3 regions of the Burkholderia sp. Bp9031 genome follow, and region 3 is predicted to be linked to each of the others. Evidence: predicted binding sites of a transcription regulator. Region 3 holds the regulator's gene; each other region holds the start of a gene.
The links. The regulator FliA, encoded in region 3, starts transcription of late flagellar genes. The targets are predictions, from matches to a motif close to CTAAAGTTTNNNNNNNNNNNGCCGNTA.
Positions count from the first base shown of each region.

Region 1: flgM (flagellar biosynthesis anti-sigma factor FlgM) is a predicted target of FliA. The motif match lies at 2,419-2,445, and genes of this name have one in related genera.
Region 2: fliS (flagellar export chaperone FliS) is a predicted target of FliA. The motif match lies at 2,238-2,264, and genes of this name have one in related genera.

Region 1 covers NZ_QTPW01000010.1:201,516-205,921, reverse strand. The annotation lists gene flgC (flagellar basal body rod protein FlgC) at 1-294, opposite strand, end outside; gene flgB (flagellar basal body rod protein FlgB) at 331-819, opposite strand; gene flgA (flagellar basal body P-ring formation chaperone FlgA) at 1,025-2,356, shown strand; gene flgM (flagellar biosynthesis anti-sigma factor FlgM) at 2,475-2,807, shown strand; gene DIE15_RS16240 (flagella synthesis protein FlgN) at 2,893-3,333, shown strand; gene DIE15_RS16235 (M24 family metallopeptidase) at 3,420-4,406, opposite strand, start outside.
Region 2 covers NZ_QTPW01000010.1:163,498-167,903, forward strand. The annotation lists gene fliF (flagellar basal-body MS-ring/collar protein FliF) at 1-1,452, opposite strand, end outside; gene fliE (flagellar hook-basal body complex protein FliE) at 1,702-2,046, shown strand; gene fliS (flagellar export chaperone FliS) at 2,340-2,774, shown strand; gene DIE15_RS16070 (flagellar protein FliT) at 2,771-3,103, shown strand; gene DIE15_RS16075 (flagellar hook-length control protein FliK) at 3,179-4,406, shown strand, end outside.
Region 3 covers NZ_QTPW01000022.1:70,486-74,891, forward strand. The annotation lists gene ahcY (adenosylhomocysteinase) at 8-1,426, opposite strand; S-adenosyl-L-homocysteine riboswitch at 1,461-1,576, opposite strand; gene DIE15_RS24995 (RNA polymerase sigma factor FliA) at 1,654-2,388, opposite strand; gene DIE15_RS25000 (MinD/ParA family protein) at 2,407-3,225, opposite strand; gene flhF (flagellar biosynthesis protein FlhF) at 3,218-4,406, opposite strand, start outside.

The DNA of each region.
Region 1 (4,406 bases), on a different contig from region 3:
CACGTAGCCGTTCGCGTCGGCGGACGGGTTCGACGGGTCGTAGGTCGACTTCATCGGCGACGGGTCGTCGACCACCTTCGTCACCCGCACGCCGCCCACGCCCTGGCCGGACGCGGTGCGCGCGCCGCCGATCGGGTCGGTCGCGAACACGACCTGTTTGGCCTTGTACGGCTTGCCGTCGGGGCCGGTCGCGCTGTCGGCGTTCGCGAGGTTCGACGCGGTGACGTTCAGGCGCTGCGATTGCGCGGACAGCGCCGAACCGGCGACGCCGAAGATGTTCATCAACGAGGGCATGGAGGCTCCTTGTTCGGGTGCGCAAGCGCCGCGCGCTTACGAGTTCGTCGAGATCGCGGCGATCATCGCCTTGATCTGCTGGGTCATCACGGTCATCCCGGTTTCGTAGTGCAGCGCGTTGTTCGCGAACTGCACGCGCTCGACGTCGAGATCGACCGTGTTGCCGTCGAGCGACGGCTGCAGCGGCATCCGGTACTGCGCGCGACCGTAGTCGTCGGCCGGGCCGCCCGTCGGAATCAGCTTCGCGGTGCCGGCCATGTGGCCCGGCGCCGTCGACACCATCGTCATCCCGCTCGCCACGCCGGCCGGCTGCGCCATCGGCAGCTGCGCGGCGTTGCTCGGCGCGAGACCGCCGCTGGTCTGCTTCAGCGAGCGCGCGAGGGTCGACGCGAAATCGACGTCGCGGGCCTGGTAGCCGGGCGTGTCGGCGTTCGCGATGTTCGACGACAGCAGTTCCTGCCGATAGGCGCGCACGTCGAGCGCCTGTCGGCCGAACGCGAATTCGGCATCGAGTTTGTCCAGCATGTGTGCGTCTCTCCGTATGAAGCGCTGCACGCCCGTTGCGCCGGATGGCGGCCCAAGGGGCTTTTTTCCATGACAGCGATGGTAGGCGTCGGGCGCAACCGGCAATCGGACGAATAACGCGGCAAAGGCCCCCTCTATTCATCGTTTGCGCGACGGCCCGGCTCCCTAGAATGCGAATCGGATCAACGGTTTCGAGGACACGGCGATGACAGGCAGCGCACTTCGCGAAAACGCCGCACGCGGCACACGCGTGCCGCGTGCGTTCGCGCTCGCCGCGGCGCTGTGGCTCATGGTGTCGGCTGCCCACGCGGACGACGGGATGATCGTGATTCCCGGACGCGGCGAGACGGCCGAAACCGCGCTCGCGCAGGCGAATGCGGCGAGCGGCGGGCAGTTCGGCGGGAAGGCGGGAACGGCTTCGGCTTCGGCTTCGGCTTCGGCTTCGGGTGCGGCTTCGGGTGCGGGTGCGGGTGCGGGTGCGGGTGCGGGTGCGGGTGCGGGTGCGGGTGCGGGTGCGGGTGCGGGTGCGGGTGCGGGTGCGGGCATGGCGATGGCGGCCGGTGCGAGTGGTGCGACCGGCATGACCGGCACGGCCGCGGCCGGCTCGATGGTCGTGACGAGCGTCCCGCCGCCGGCCGTCGTGCCGACGCCCGCGCCACGCCCCGCCTACGCGGCCGCGCGCGCGAGCGCCGGTTACGGGTACGGTTACCGCATGCCGCACGCCACCGATCCGGGCGCCGTCGCGACCGTCGTCGCCGGTACGGCCGAACCCGCATCGAATCCCGCGCGCCCGGCGATCGCCACGCGCACCGCGGCAGCCCGCCCCGCTGCAGCCGCGCCGGCGCCGCGCGCGCCGATGACTTCCGCCCCCCCGGCCCAGGCGGCCGCCGCGCTCCAGCAGGCGGCGCCACCCGGCCAGCAGGACCCCGACGCGATCCGACGCACGGCCCTCGCATTCCTGCAGCAGCAGATCGCGGGCCTGCCGGGCAAGACCACCGCCACCGTCGCCGCCGCATTCCCGCGCGGGCTCGCCGCGTGCACGACGCTCGAGCCGTTCCTGCCGACCGGCGCGCGCCTGTGGGGCCGCACGACGGTCGGCGTGCGCTGCGCGGGCGAACGGCCGTGGACCGTCTACCTGCAGGCGAAGGTCGCCGTGCAGGCCACCTATTACGTCGCCGCGCGGCAGATCCCGCCCGGCGAGCCGCTCACCGCCGCCGACCTCGTCGCGCGCGACGGCGACCTGACGGTGCTGCCGCTCGCAGTGATCACCGATCCCGCGCAGGCGGTCGGCGCGACCGCGCTGGCCCGGATCTCGGCCGGGCTGCCGCTGCGCCAGGACATGCTGAAGAGCGCCGCGTCGGTGTCGGCCGGCCAGACGGTGCGGGTCGTCGCGGCCGGGCCCGGCTTCACGATCTCGGCCGAGGGCAGCGCGCTCGCGAATGCGGCGCCGGGCCAGTCGGTGCGGGTCAGGATGGCCGCGGGGCAGATCGTCACGGCGATCGTCAAGGACGCCGGGACCGTGGAAATTCCGCTGTAGGGACGGATCCCGCCGCAAGATTGCAAAGAATTGTTTATTCGGAGAATTTCGGGTTCACGATGCTAAAGTTCGGGCCGACCCGGCCGTTATCTGGGTCATACCGTACAGGAAACCCATCGTGAAGATCGATTCCACTCCGAACCCGAGCCCACTCGCGTCGACCGGCAACGGCGCGACCCGCGCGCAATCCGGCGCGGCTTCGTCGTCGCCCGCGCAGGCGGCCGACGCAGGATCGACCGGCGGCGACACGACCGTGAACCTGTCGGGTCTGTCGGGCCAGCTGCGTTCGCTGTCGGCCTCCGGCAGCGCCGACATCGACACGGCCCTCGTCCAGTCGATCAAGGACGCGTTGAACAACGGCACGTTGACGATCGATGTGAACAAGATCGCCGACGGCGTACTGAATACCGCCCGCGACCTGCTGCAACAGCAGCGCCCGCAGGGCAACTGAACCGGCCCGGGGCCCGTCACGCCCTGACCGGCCCCCTGGTTTGCCGGCATGCGCACCCGCGTGCCGGCGCGACGAGCATGACGCGATGAGAGAAGAGCTGCTGGCCACGGTCAACGACGAACACGCGACGGTCGAAGCGTTCGCGTCCCTGCTCGCCTACGAGGAAAAGGCGCTCACGACCCCGGAGCCGCTGGAAATGCTGCCCGGCATCGTCGAGAAGAAGAGCGTGCTGATCGACCGGCTCGCGCAGCTCGAACGCACGCGCGACACGCAGCTGTCCGCGCTCGGCTTTCCGGCCGGCAAGAAAGGCATGGACCAGGCCGCCGAGCGCGATGCGCGCCTTGCCGGCCGCTGGCAGTTGCTGCTGCAGGCCGCCGAACGCGCGCGCCAGGCCAATGCGACCAACGGGATGCTGATCCGGATCCGGATGGACTACAACGAGCGCGCGCTCGCGGTGCTGCGCTCGGCGCCCGCGCCGGCCGGCGTCTACGGGCCCGACGGGCGCGTGTCGGCGCTGATGCGCTGATTGCACTGATGTATTGACCACGCCGGCGTACCGACGCGCCGGCTGCGCACCGCGGCCCTGCCGCGGCCGCGCGCGCCATCCCCGCCTTACAGCAGCGGACACGCAGTGACCTGCGTGCCGCGCTCCACGCAAAGCCGTTCGTAGTCGCGCAGGTACGCGCGCTCGTCGTCGTCCAGCAGCTCGACATCGATCAGGTCCCAGTCGTAGCCGACCGTGACGATGTTCTCGAACGCGACGGTGTCCGATTCGTCGTCGTCCGCGCGCACGATCACGATGTTCTCGATCCGCACGCCGCCCTTGCCCGGCACGTAGATGCCCGGCTCGACGGAAATCACCGCATTCGGCACCAGCCCGTACTTCGCGCCTGGCGCGAACCGCACGCCGCCTTCGTGCACGTGGATCCCGACGCCGTGCCCGGTGCCGTGGCCGAAATCATAGCCGTGGTCGCGGCACACCTGCCGCACGGCCGCATCGACGTCGCCGCCCGTCGCCGTCTTCGGGAAGCGCGTGACGAGCCCCTTGATGCAGGCCTTCAGCGCGACCGTGTAGATCTCGCGCTGCCACGGCTGCGCGACCGTCTCCGGCTGCGTGCGACGCAACACGACGCGCGTGCAGTCCGTCGCGAAACCGGCGTCGTAGTATGCGCCGCTGTCGAGCAGCACGAGTTCGCCCTCCGTCAGCTCGACCTCGGCGCTTGCCGCCGTGTAGTGCGCGAACGCGCTGTTCGAGCCGTTCGCCGCGATCGACGGAAACGTCAGCGCGACCGCCGAGCGGGCACCGTACGCGTCGTTGATCGTGCGGGCCAGGTCGTATTCGGTATGGCGCTGTCCCGGCTCGCCGGCCTTCGCCCAGCGCATCGTCTCGGCGATCGCCGCCGAGCTGCGTGCGAATGCGTCCCGGAACCGGTCGAGCACCTGCGGCGTCTTGCCGGCCCGCATCGCCTCGACCGGATTGAAATCGGCGTGGCGCGCGTGCGGCCATACGCGGCGCACCGACTCAACGAGCGCGCAATTGACCGATTCGAAGCCGTAGCACACGTGGTCGACCGCGAACCGCGCGAGGAAGCGCTCGAG
Region 2 (4,406 bases), on a different contig from region 3:
CTTCGCCATCGCGATCATGTCCGGCTGGCGCCACCACGGCAGGTCGGCGTACGGGTCGCTGACGGTCGAGAACGCGCTGTTCACGACGTTCACCGAGTCGCCGCGCTTCTCGTCGTAGCCCATCGCGTCCTTCACGAGCTGCTCGATCTGCGCGAGCTTGGCGGGCGGCAGCGGCTGCATCGTCACGTGGCCCTTCGCGTCGGCGACGGGCTGGTAGTTGACGACGACGGCGACCGACAGCCGCTTCACGTTGCCCATCGGCTGCTCGACATGGCGGATCGTCTTGTCGAGCTCGTAGTTGGTCGTCTGGTCCTTGCGGTCGCTGACGGGCGTCGACTGCGGCCCGTTCTGGCCGTTGCCGGCGACGACCGGCGCGGAGGCCGGCTGTGGCGGCGTGTTCGACAGCGCGCCCGGCACGCCCGATGCGCCGCCTTGCGCGAGTTCGGTCGCGCTGCTGGTCTGCTGGCTGCGGATCGCGGCCTGCTGCGGCGCGCCGTTCGGGCCGTAGCTTTCCGAGGTCTGCTCGAGCTTCGAGAAATCGACGTCCGCGCTGACCTGCGAGCGTGCGTTGCCGGCGCCGAAGATCGGCGCGAGGATCGCGTCGATGCGCTTTTGCGTATTGCGCTCGACCTGCTGCACATACTTGAGCTGGCTCGCGTCGAGGCCGGAGGCCGATGCGGTCTGCGTCAGCAGGTTGCCGTCCTGATCGACGATCGTCACGTTCTTCGCCGGCATGTCGGGCACGCCGGACGACACCATCCGCGTGATCGCCTGCACCTGGCCCTCGTCGAGCACGCGGCCCGGGTAGAGGTCGACGAACACCGACGCGCTCGGCGCCTCCTTGTCGCGCACGAACACCGACGGCTTCGGGATCGCGAGATGCACGCGCGCGCCGCGCACCGCGTTGATCGATTCGATCGTGCGCTGCAGCTCGCCTTCGAGCGCGCGCTGGTAGTTCACCTGCTCGGCGAACTGGCTGATGCCGAATTTCTGGTTGTCCATCAGCTCGAAGCCGACCGAGCCGCCCTTGGGCAGCCCCATCGCGGCGAGCTTCAGGCGCGTTTCGTGCACCTGGTTCGACGGCACGAGGATCGCGCCGCCGGCGTCGGCGAACTTGTAGGGAACGTTTGCCTGCTGGAGTGCGGCGATGATCGCGCCGCCGTCGCGATCCGACAGGTTGCTGTACAGCACGCGATAGTCGGGCGCGCGGCTCCACAGCACGAGCGCGGTGATCGCGGCAATCGCGAATGCGACGGCGATCACGAACGGCAGCTTCGGATTGCCCTTCATCCGCGAGATGCCGGGGATGCGTTCCGCGAAGCCGCCGAACCCGAAGTCCGCGCCGGCGCCGCCCGCTCCCGGCAACGCGGCGGCCGCGGTGGCGCCTGGCACCGGGCTGGCGAGGCCCGTGCGGGCGTCGGGGTTGATCAGCGAGTTGGCCTGCGAATCCATGCGAGGAGTTTCTCCGGAGCGGAACGACTGAGCCGCTCGGACGAGCGGACGGACAATGACACGATGCGATTATCGGGACCCGGGAGCGACTCCGATCGACCGAAAAGAGCGGGGTTTCCCCCGTACTTTCGCGGCTTTGGCGCGCACGGCGCTGCTATTCTTTTTCGCGATCCGGCATGGTGCGCGTGGTGCGGCGCCGGCGGAAACGCCCGGTGCGTCCGGGTCTCTTCTCTTATGTCTGGGGACAGCATGGCTGCCAACGTCAGCGGAATCGGTTCGGTGTTGCAACAGATGCAGGCGATGGCCGCGCAGGCGAGCGGCGGCGCCGCGAGCCCGGCGGCGGCGCTCGCCGGCTCGGGCGCCGCGACGGCCGGCACGTTCGCGAGCGCGATGAAGGCGTCGCTCGACAAGATCAGCGGCGACCAGCAGCATGCGCTCGGCGAGGCGCAGGCGTTCGAGGTCGGCGCGGCGAACGTGTCGCTGAACGACGTGATGGTCGACATGCAGAAGGCCAACATCGGCTTCCAGTTCGGGCTCCAGGTCCGCAACAAGCTCGTGAGCGCGTACAACGACATCATGCAGATGTCGGTGTGACGCGACGGGCATCCGGGGACGGCTACCGGCGACGGGCATCCGGGGACGGGCATCCGGGGACGGCCACCCGGCGACGGCCACCCGGCGACGCACACCCGGCGACGCCCATCCGGCGACGCCCATCCGGGGGGCAGCTACCTGGACGGCGACCCCCGGGGCGGCCGGCCCGACGGAGCCGGCGGCCCGCGAGCCTAAAGCTTTTCAATTCCCTTCCGATAACTCCGGTACAAGGCCGCGTCGTGCAATGCAGGGCGGCGGCTTCCGCATAGCCAACGCATCACAAGGAGAAGCGCATGTTTTCCCCAGGACACGCTGGAGCCAGTGCGTACGCGCGTGTCGGCGTCGAGACAGGGGTGATGGGCGCCTCCCCGCACCGGCTGATCGCGATGCTGTACCAGGGCGCGCGGCAGGCCATCGCGCTTGCGCGCATGCATCTGCAGCAGGGCAACGTGCCCGCGCGCGGCGAAGCGATCGGCAAGGCGATCGGGATCGTCGAAAGCGGCCTGCAGGCGGCGCTGAACCGCAACGCGGGCGGCGAGATCGCCGGGCGCCTCGACGCGCTGTATTCGTATATCGGCCGGCGCCTGCTACAGGCCAATGCGCAGGCAAGCGACACGATGCTGGTCGAGGTCGACGGGCTGCTCGCCACGCTCGAGGAAGCGTGGACGGGCATTGCCCCCGAAGTCGCGCGGATGGCCGCGCAGCAGGCAGCGGACGTGGCGCGATGAATCGCAAGGCCGAATACTTCGCTCGCTACGAGGCGCTCGCGGCCGTGTCGGGCCGCATGCTGAGCGCTGCTCGTGGTGCCGACTGGAGCGCGCTGCCGGCGTTGCAGGCCGAATTCCTGCAGCTCGTCGACGGATTGAAGGAGGCCGATCCGGGCGTCGCACTCGACGAATCGGATCTTGGCCGCAAGCTCGCGCTGATCCGCCGCATCCTCGCCGACGACGCCGCGATCCGCGATCTCGCGAGCCCCGAAGTCGCGCGGCTTTCCGCGCTGTTCGAGGCGCGGTGCTCGACCAAGGCATTGGCCGATCTCTACCGCGCTCGCGGATAGTGCCCGTTTGCCGGGGCCGCGGTTGTCGCGTCCCCGGCTTTGCAACGATGTGGCTGAGGTGAGCAGGCTTCGATCATGACCGGTATCGACTCCGTTGCGGCCGCCCTGCTGGCGAGCCGCCTCGACAGCCTGCTGACCGGCACCGTGACGGCGTCCGCCGGCGGCGCGACCGCGCAGGTCGGCACGCCGGGCGCCAGCGTGTCATCGCCGCCCTCGACGGGCGCACCGCCGGCCGCGCCGCCGGCGTCCGCGCAGACCGCGCTGTCCGACGTGGCACTTGCGCTCGACGCGATCTCCCGCGCGGGCGGCGTCGCGACGCCGGTGATTGCCGGACGCACGCCGCTGCTGGCCGATCCTGCCGTGCTGCTGAGCGCGGCCGCGCCGCCGGACGGACAACCGGCAGCCGGTCCGGCCGCGTCTGCCGCCGCTTCTTCCGCTCCTTTGTCCGCGTCCGACGTCGCGGCTGCGCGCGCTGCGTCGGACGTGTCGCCCGCCGCGGCGCTGCGCGCGGCGCTTGCGCAAGCCGTGAGCGAAAGCGGGCTCTTTTACGAATCCCATCTCGCGCAGTGGCTGGCCGGCCAGCGGCCGCTCGCCGCGCTGATGCGCGAACCGCAGGCGCGTCTCACGACCGCGCCGGTGCAGCCGGCTCCGGATGCCGCGCAGCACGATGCGCCCGATGTGCTCGACGAACTGCTCGCGCAGCGTCTGTCGTTGCCGACGGCCGCGCCGCGACCCGCCACGCAGCTGGGCGCAGCCCCGCACGAGCTCGCGCAGAACGCGCAGGCGGCTGCCCGGCAAGGCGCGGCGTCGGGTATGGCCGGAATGGACGACCCGCTCGGCCCCGACACGCGCTGGACGCCCGCGCGCGCCGAACTGGCCGCCGCATCGGCCGATCCGCAGGCGCAGGCAGTAGCTTCCGTGCATCCGGCGGCCGTACCGATCGTCCGGCAGCAACTCGATGCCCTCGCGACCGACCAGTTCCGCTGGACGGGCGAGGCATGGCCCGGCGCGCGGCTCGACTGGACGATCGAACCCGACGATCCGGGCGGCCACGCGTCGCGCAGCGGCGACGATGGCGGTGACGGTTTCGCATGGCGCACGCGGCTGACGCTGACGCTGCCGTCGCTCGGGACGGTCGACGCGGAACTGGTGTTGAACGGCAAGCAGCTCGTCGCACGGCTGCGCGCGAATTCGGCCGGCGCCGACCGGCTCACGCGGAACGAGGCCGCGCTGCGGCAGCGGTTCGAGGGATCCGGTCTGCAACTCGGCGGGCTGTCGATTCGCGCGGTCGGCGACGAACCGG
Region 3 (4,406 bases):
CGGCGCATCAGTAGCGGTAGTGGTTCGGCTTGAACGGGCCGTCCTTCTGCACGCCGATGTACGACGCCTGCTCGTCCGACAGCACGGACAGGTTCGCGCCGATGCGCGCGAGGTGCAGGCGCGCGACCTTTTCATCGAGATGCTTCGGCAGCACGTACACCTTGTTCTCGTACTCGCCGCCGCGCACGAACAGCTCGATCTGCGCGAGCGTCTGGTTCGCGAACGAGTTCGACATCACGAACGACGGGTGGCCGGTCGCGCAGCCGAGGTTCACGAGGCGGCCTTCAGCCAGCAGGATCACGCGCTTGCCGTCCGGGAAGATGATGTGGTCGACCTGCGGCTTGATGTTTTCCCACTGGTACTGGCGGGTCGACGCGACGTCGATTTCCGAGTCGAAGTGACCGATGTTGCAGACGATCGCGTTGTGGCGCATCGCCTTCATGTGATCGTGGTTGATCACGTGGTAGTTGCCGGTCGCCGTCACGAAGATGTCGGCCTTGTCGGCCGCGTATTCCATCGTCACGACGCGGTAGCCTTCCATCGCCGCCTGCAGCGCGCAGATCGGATCGATTTCGGTGACCCACACGGTCGCGCCCAGGCCGCGCAGCGATTGGGCGCAGCCCTTGCCCACGTCGCCGTAGCCCGCGACGACCGCGACCTTGCCCGCGATCATCACGTCGGTCGCGCGCTTGATGCCGTCGACGAGCGACTCGCGGCAGCCGTACAGGTTGTCGAACTTCGACTTCGTGACCGAATCGTTCACGTTGAACGCCGGGAACGGCAGGCGGCCGTCCTTTTCCATCTGGTACAGGCGGTGCACGCCGGTCGTGGTTTCTTCGGTCACGCCCTTGATGTGCGCGAGGCGCGTCGAGTACCAGGTCGGGTCGGCGTCGAGGTGCGTCGCGATCGACTTGTACAGCGCGACTTCTTCCTCGTTGGTCGGCTTCGCGATCACCGAACGGTCCTTCTCGGCCTTCGAGCCGAGGATCAGCAGCAGCGTTGCGTCGCCGCCGTCGTCCAGGATCATGTTCGCGAATTCGCCGTTCGGCCATTCGAAGATGCGGTGCGAGAACTCCCAGTATTCGTCGAGCGACTCGCCCTTGAACGCGAACACCGGCGTGCCGGCTTCGACGATCGCGGCGGCGGCGTGGTCCTGCGTCGAGAAGATGTTGCACGACGCCCAGCGGACATCGGCGCCGAGCGCCTTCAGCGTCTCGATCAGCACGCCGGTCTGGATCGTCATGTGCAGCGAACCCGCGATGCGCGCGCCCTTCAGCGGCTGCTGCGCCTTGTATTCGTCGCGGATCTGCACGAGGCCCGGCATTTCGGTCTCGGCGATGTTCAGTTCCTTGCGGCCCCAGCCGGCAAGTGCCATGTCGGCGACGATGTAATCCTTGGAAGCTTGCGAATCGATAATGGCGTTCATCACGCCCTCCTTTCTAAAAAAGTTCTAGAAATTGGTGACGTGAGCGCCGTTCAGGAAGCGGGGCCGGCGCGAATCTCGCCGCACGGCTGCTTGGTGAAGCTCTCCGAGCCTGGCGAACGCAGAAGGTCCGTCGCAACGCTCCTCGGAAAACGGGAGGGATTGTAGCAAATCGGCGCGGGAAATGCGCGCCGCGCGCCGCGTCGGGGCGCGTGGGCACAATGAAAGGGTCAGTTCTCCGCCCCGACCCACGCCTGTTCGCGCAGCCGCGCGCGCAGGCGCGCGACGGCCTGGCTGTGCAGCTGGCACACGCGCGATTCGCTCACTTCGAGCACCGCGCCGATCTCGCGCAGATTCAGCCCGCGCTCGTAGTACAGCGACATCAGCAGCTTCTCGCGCTCGGGCAGCCGCTCGATCGCGTCGACGAGCGCCTCGCGCAGGTGTTCGTCGAGCAGCGCCGACAGCGGATCGGCGTGATCGACGCGATAGCGGTCGAGGAACGGCTCGTCGTCGGCCGCGCGGTCGAAATCCTCGTAGTAGATGAGCTGGCTGCCGTGCAGGTCCTGCAGCATCCCCTGGTACTCGTCGAGCGGCATCTTCAGGTGCTGCGCGATCTCGGTCTCGCTCGCCGAGCGGCCGAGCTGCTGCTCGACCTGGTGCACCGCGTGCTCGACCTCGCGCGACGTCTTGCGCAGGCTGCGCGGCAGCCAGTCGTTGCTGCGCAGCTCGTCGAGCATCGCGCCGCGGATGCGCTGGGTCGCGTAGGTCTCGAACTGCGCGCCCTGGTCTTCCTTGTAGCGGCCGGCCGCGTCCATCAGGCCGATCATGCCGGCCTGGATCAGGTCGTCGAGGTCGACGCTCGCCGGCATCTTCGCGACGAGCTGCAGGCCCAGGCGCCGCACGAGCGGCGCGTATTGCGCGAGCACGTCGGCCTGGGTCATCTTTCCTTGAGCGTTGTACATCATGGCTCTCTCCTTCCGGTCTCACGCGGCGTGGGCCGCACCCGCCTCGTACGACGGCTTGCCGCCCGCATGCACGGCGCGCCCCGCGCCCGAGCCCGGGCGCATCGGCCAGTACAGCAGGTCGGCGGCAATCTGCCGGTAATCGCGCGCGGCGGCCGACGACGGGAACGCGTCGACCACGGTATGCATCAGGTCGCGTGCATGCTCGACGAGCGGATCGGCGCTCACGCAGCCGGCATCGGCGATCGACACCGTCAGGTAGCGGCTCGCGACGCCTGCGAGATTGTCGAATGCGGTCCTGGCGTCGGTGTGGCTGCCGACGTGGTTGGTCAGCAAGCGGAACTGCGCGACCGCATGCGCGAAATGCAGGCGCTTCATGCATGCATACGCCTCGGTGATCGCCTGCGCGGCGACCCGCGTGACGATCAGCACGTCGTGCGCCTCGCGCGCGAGTGCGGAGAGCGTGCCGTCCGCGCCGAGCTGTGCGTCGACCAGCACGATGTCCGCCTGGCCGTCGATGAAGTCGCTCAGTTGCGCGTCGCTGTAGCCGTCGCGCGCGAGCCGCGCGGCCGCGCACAGGCCGAACCCGGCGGCAACACGCGTGCGTTCGCCGTCGCGCAGCCATGCGCCCGCGAGCGTCGCCACGCCCGAATGGACGTTGGCACGCTCGTCGACGACGAGCACGTCCTTGCCGAGCGCGGTCAGCGCGGCCGCGACGTTCACGACGGTGGACGTGCAGCCGACGCCCGCCGGGCCGCCCGTCACCGCGACGATGCGCGACGCGCGCCCGGCCAGCAGGCGTCGCAGCCCTTCGGCCTGGTCGATGATCCGTTTATCCAAATCGCACCTCGTGCAGCTCGGCGGTGGAACGTGCGGCCAGTGCGGACAGCAGCGTCGGCATGTCTTCGTCCTGGGGCACGAAGGGCGAGCCGTCGCGCGGTACGCAGAACGCGCTCTTCAGCAGGAATTTGGTCGACGCGACGTACAGGTTCTCCGGCACCTTCTGGCCGGTCGACACGTAGTGGACGGGCAGCTTGTAGCGGATCACCGTGTCGAGCACGCCGCCGAGGTGGGTCGCCTCGTCGAGCTTGGTGAGGATGCAGCCGGCGAGGTCCGGATGCTCGCCCGCGCTGCGGTACGCCTGCACGACTTCGTTGAGCGTGTCGCCGTGGCTCGTCGCGTTGAGCAGCAGCAGGCGCTGCACCGGCGCGTTCGCGCCGTGCAGCATCGCGATCTGGTCGGACAGCGCGCGGTCGCGCTGGCTCATGCCGATCGTGTCGATCAGCACGATGTGCTTGTTGCGCAACTCGGACAGCGCGAGCTCGAGGTCGCCCGCATCCTTCACCGCGTGCACCGGCACGCCGAGAATCTTGCCGAAGATGCGCAGCTGCTCGTGGCCGCCGATCCGGTAGCTGTCGGTGGTCAGCAGCGCGACCTTGCTCGCGCCGAAGCGCATCACGCAGCGCGCGGCAAGCTTCGCGGTGGTGGTCGTCTTGCCGACCCCGGTCGGCCCCATCAGCGCGAACACGCCGCCGCGCTCCATCAGCGCGTCCTCGCTCTCGAGCACCGGCAGGTTCGCCGCGAGCACCGACTGCGCCCATTCGGCGGCCTGGTCGAAGGTTTGCGTGCTGTCGCCGGACGGCAGGTTGTCGACCAGCATGCGCACCAGTTGCGCGGAGAAGCCGGCCGAGAACAGGTGCTTGGTCAGCGCGCCGTGCACCGGGCTGCGGCGCTGGCGGTCGTGCCACATCAGGCTGTCGAACTGCTCCTGCATCATCCCGCGCATCGCGCCGAGCTCGTGCATCACCGTGTCGTTGACGATGCTCTCGATGCGCGCCTTCAGCGCGTCGGCCACCGCAGCGGCCGCCTCGGCGGACAGGCCCGCGCGCTCGGCCGGCTTCGCGGCACTGGTTTCGCTCGCGCGGGTGGCGGCGGCGGCGGCGGCGGACGGCATCCGGCGTTCGGCGTCGCGCACGATGTCGCGCGCCCAGCCGGCCGGCGTCGCGGACGCGGCGTCCTGC